DNA from 2 places in the Oceanobacillus sp. FSL K6-0251 genome. Region 2 is predicted to be linked to the other one. Evidence: predicted binding sites of a transcription regulator. Region 2 holds the regulator's gene; the other holds the start of a gene.

Region 1 (2,476 bases), 1.7 Mb from region 2:
AAAAGTGAATAAAATGAAGTTATAAAGGAAAAGGTAAGAGAAAAAAGTAGGTGAACTTGAAATGAAAAGAACAATCACTTTGCTGCTTTCACTTGCCTTTTTCTTATGCGTATTTCCAATGAATACCGGTTGCGCATACGGATGGGGATATCAAAAGAACTCCAATCATACACCGCCTCAAATTGGCTCTTATCAGGAGGTATTGGATAAATACAATGCTTTTTATGTGGACGATTCCGGTGATAAAAACCTTTATCTGACATTTGATAATGGCTATGAGCAAGGGTTTACGCCGGAAATATTAGATGTATTAAAGCAGGAAGAGGTTCCTGCCGCTTTTTTTGTGACAGGGCATTATGTAGAGAGTGAGCCTGAACTGGTCAAAAGGATGGTCGATGAAGGACATATTATTGGCAACCATTCCTATCACCATCCGGACTTTACCGTGATGGATAAGGAAGCCATTAACAAAGAACTGCAGGATTTAGAGCAGGCCGTTGCAGAGGTCAGTGATCAGGATGAATTAATTTATGTCAGGCCGCCCCGGGGAACCTTTAGTACAGATACATTAAAATGGTCAACAGAGCTAGGGCTTGTCCATGTATTTTGGTCATTAGCCTTTAAAGATTGGGAAACCAACTCACAAAAAGGTGCAGATTATGCTTACGATGAAATTATGAAGCAGATACATCCAGGAGCCATTATCTTACTTCACGCAGTTTCCAGTGATAATGCAACCGCTTTGGAAAAAGTCATTCAGGATTTAAAGAAAGAAGGGTACCAATTTAAAAGTTTAGACGATTTATGGCTAAGCAAGCAATTGCCAAAACAGTTTCCTTATTAAGTTGAACTGTCCTTATATAGAAGAAACGGATGAAAGTCAGAAGAAACAATTCTGATAAACCGTTACGCTTCTAAAAGGACAGTTTTTTTGATATACTTCAAAAACAAATCATCCTTATGGAAAAGAAAAAGTCTTCTTTTTATAAGAAATTTGTGTGTGTTGACCTCTTTGGCCAAAAATCAGACGAATATATAAGCTGTTAAATCTCTTGCGGGCTAACGGGTTAGCCTATATGTAAACTAGCATAAAAGATAAAGGTCAAAAAAAAGTAAAAAAATTTGACTAAAACACTTGAAAGTCAAAGAAGGTCAGAGTATAATGTAAATATAGTCAAAGATAGTCAAAGTCAAAACAACGAATAAATAGGCTATCTGACTAAGTTATAAGGAGGAATGAGAAATGAAATGTCAAAACTGTGGACAAAATGAGGCAACGATTAATGCACAAATGCAAATGAATGGACAGCGTATGGAAGTGCATCTTTGCCATGAATGTTTACAAGAAATACAAGGAAATATGATGAACAGCGACTTTTTCTCTAATTCTCCATTTGGCAATATGGATCAATCATTTGCCAACAACTTTTTCCAAGGAAATCAGCAAAGTGGTGCAAACGCACGCACGAGAACACAACAAAAATCAAACAATGGAAATGGCTTGATTGATCAGTTAGCAAAAAATATTACTGATCAAGCACGAGCAGGAAAGATTGATCCTGTCATTGGCAGAGATAAAGAAATTAAACGAGTTATCGAAACATTAAATAGAAGAAATAAAAACAATCCGGTATTAATCGGTGAACCAGGTGTTGGTAAAACAGCGATAGCAGAGGGACTGGCTGTAAATATTGTAGAAGGAAATGTTCCTGCTAAATTAATGAACAAGGAAATCTACTTGCTGGATGTCGCTTCTTTAGTCGCAAACACTGGTATCCGCGGTCAATTTGAAGAGCGGATGAATAAATTGATTGCTGAGCTGCAAGAGCGTAACGACGTGATTGTATTTATCGATGAAATCCATTTGCTTGTTGGAGCAGGTACTGCAGAAAGCTCACAAATGGATGCAGGCAATATCTTGAAGCCAGCTCTTGCACGCGGTGACCTGCAAGTAATTGGCGCAACAACATTGAAAGAATATCGCCAGATTGAAAAGGATGCGGCGCTGGAAAGACGTCTGCAGCCGATTATCGTAAAAGAACCATCCTTAGAGGATGCAGTGAAAATATTAAAAGGTATCAAGGACCGTTATGAAAAATTCCATGAAGTCCGCTATTCTGATGAAGTCGTTGAAGCATTTGTCGGTTTATCCAACCGGTATATCCAAGACCGCTTCCTGCCGGATAAAGCAATTGACTTAATGGATGAGGTCGGTTCCAGATTAAATCTTGCTAACGCTCAGAAAGATTCTGATTCCTTGCAAGAGCGCTTAGATGAAGTAGTGAAACAAAAACAGGAAGCAGCCGAAAAAGAAGAATATGAGCGTGCTGCAAATCTCCGTTATCAAGAAATCCAATTACAAAAACAATTGGAAAAAGTTGAAGACGGCGAGAAAACACTGGATGTAGACGTTTCTGATATTCAATTAATTGTAGAAGAAAAAACAGGTATACCTGTAACGAAAATGCAAAAAGAT
Region 2 (2,476 bases):
CAGGTCTTCCACAATATCCTCTTCGGACTTGCCCAGTGTAATCTGATTCGATATTTGAAAAATATTCCCTCTTGCCTCACTGCCTTCACCATATATCCCTCTGACAACCAGTCCCAATTGATTAATTGCAGGAATAAGCCGGTTGATTTGCTTTGTCAGTACAAGCGCAGGCAAATGCATCATAATCGAAGCCCGCATGCCTGTTCCAATATTGGTAGGGCAGCTGGTCAGATAACCTTTTGTTTCATCAAATGCATAGTCGGCTTCTTCCTCCAGCCAATCATCTAAGTAGTACGCTTCCTCTAAAGCTTTTTTCAGCTGAAGTCCAGGATAATACACCTGAATACGCAAATGATCCTCTTCATTTACCATAATGGAGGTCTGCTCCTGTTCGGATAATAACACTGCAGCATAATCACTATGTTTGATTAAATGTGGACTTATTAAGTGTTTTTCCACCAGAACAAGTTTTTCAATCATATTTAATTGCTTCATTGGTATAAAAGTTAGTGAATCCTGCTCCGTATCCTCTTCCTTTATATAATTTTTCTTTATAAATTGCAGTACCTCTTCCAACGCTTCCTTATTACCGGATGTCGGGTACAATTTATCCGCAAAGTTGCGGGCCAGACGGACACGGCTGCTCATTACAATGTCTTTATCCGGACCGTCCTCCAGCATCCACGGGCTAATCGCTTCATTGATAAATGATTCTAATGTCACGTGTTATCACCCGCTTCCTTATCTTGATGATTCGCTTTTTCCAGCTCTCTGATTTTATCGCGCAGAACTGCTGCTTTTTCAAATTCTTCATCTTCAATCAGCTGTTTTAATTCCTCTTTGTGGGAGGATATTAATTGCTTTTGCTGAATATACTTCCCGGCACGCTTTGGAATCCTGCCAGTATGTTTGGTATTCCCAGCATGCACACGCCGTAAAATAGGCTCTACCTTGGAGTCAAAGGACGCATAACAATTTGCACATCCAAATTTCCCTGCTTTTTTAAATTCACTAAAAGTTCTCCCGCAAGAAGAACATTTCAGCTCCTGCGGCTGTTTAGGCTGATTGGAATTTGCTGTCCCTGCAGCGTTCAAAGGTATTCCATCTTTTTGAAAAAGCCCAGATAAAAGGTCATTTAATGAGAATCCTTCCTCCGGATAGGTCAAATAACCTTTTTTCTTTGCACATACTTCACAAAGGCTCACTTTCGTCTCCTGACCGTTTATAATGTGCTTAAAATGCAGGGTAGCCTTTCTTTCATGGCATTCTTGGCATTCCATACGATTCCTCCCCCCTTCAGGTAATTAATCGTTCAGATACTTGAGTGCAGTTAATGCAGATTTAAGAATACGTGCACGCAATTCATCTCTTAGCGGCAATTGAAAAGCTAACGTTGTTCGATCAATACTTGCCAATATCAGCTTTGCTTCACGTGCTGTAATCAGCTCCTCCTCTAAAAGCCGATCTAAAATATCTATAGCAGCACGCTGCGGAATCGAATCACCGATTAAATAAATAATCTCATCAATCAATTCCGATTTATCCTGATGCCGTATGCGCATAATACGAATATAGCCGCCACCGCCGCGTTTACTTTCTACGATATACCCTTTCTCAATGGTAAAACGCGTATTAATAACATAATTTATTTGAGAAGGTACACATTGAAACTGATCTGCAATTTCACTCCTTTTAATCTCAATCGCTTGTTGTTCTTCTGACTGTAATACTTTTTTCAAATATTGTTCAATGATATCTGAAATGTTACTCATCCTTCGCACCTCAAATCAAATAATTTATTTGATAAATTATTCCTTTTGACTTTGACTAACTTTGACTATGGTTTTATTATAATAAGAAATTGCCACAGTTGCAAATGGATGATATTTCTATTTTGGACAAACAGGCCAAAAAACAAAACATAATTATAAAAATCTATGAAAATATTTATGTTTTAATTTCGCTTTGTTATATTAACCACTCCCGGAAGCTTCGATATTTCATCAAATAAATAAATTAACTTATTATCCTTTTTCATATTTGTCCATATATGAATTCTGCGCCTGTTACCTTCTAACAGCTTTATCTCAACCTGCTTTATCGTAAAACCGTTCTTTTCCACTGATTTTACAGCTTCATGTATTTCAAATTCCTCTGAAGCAATCAATTCAATAAAATTACTGGTTGTAAACCGAGGGAAAAAATGCTCCATCCGGTTAAAAAATATTAAACTGATAAGGATAATAAGTGTCGTTACAATAGCAACACTATACATGCCGGCTCCAATCACTAATCCTATTCCTGCTACAGCCCATATAGAAGCAGCTGTTGTTAATCCTTTGATGGTTCCTCCATATACAATAATGGTACCAGCCCCAAGAAAACCGATACCGCTAATTACATAAGAAGGGATACGAGCAGGGTCAAATTGAATGTTATCGTATTGATTCATAAATGTAATAAAACCAAAAATCGA

Evidence for each region. The regulator CtsR, encoded in region 2, represses protease genes until heat stress. The targets are predictions, from matches to a motif close to ATGGTCAATAAAGGTCAAACA.
Region 1: MKY45_RS09200 (ATP-dependent Clp protease ATP-binding subunit) is a predicted target of CtsR. The motif match lies at 1,139-1,159, and genes of this name have one in related genera.

What each region holds. Positions count from the first base shown of each region.
Region 1 is NZ_JBBORS010000001.1:1,807,031-1,809,506, forward strand. Features, by position in the region: gene MKY45_RS09190 (Na+/H+ antiporter family protein) at 1-1, shown strand, start outside; gene pdaA (delta-lactam-biosynthetic de-N-acetylase) at 62-844, shown strand; gene MKY45_RS09200 (ATP-dependent Clp protease ATP-binding subunit) at 1,244-2,476, shown strand, end outside.
Region 2 is NZ_JBBORS010000001.1:116,578-119,053, reverse strand. Features, by position in the region: gene MKY45_RS00605 (protein arginine kinase) at 1-723, opposite strand, end outside; gene MKY45_RS00600 (UvrB/UvrC motif-containing protein) at 720-1,280, opposite strand; gene MKY45_RS00595 (CtsR family transcriptional regulator) at 1,305-1,772, opposite strand; gene MKY45_RS00590 (MgtC/SapB family protein) at 1,955-2,476, opposite strand, start outside.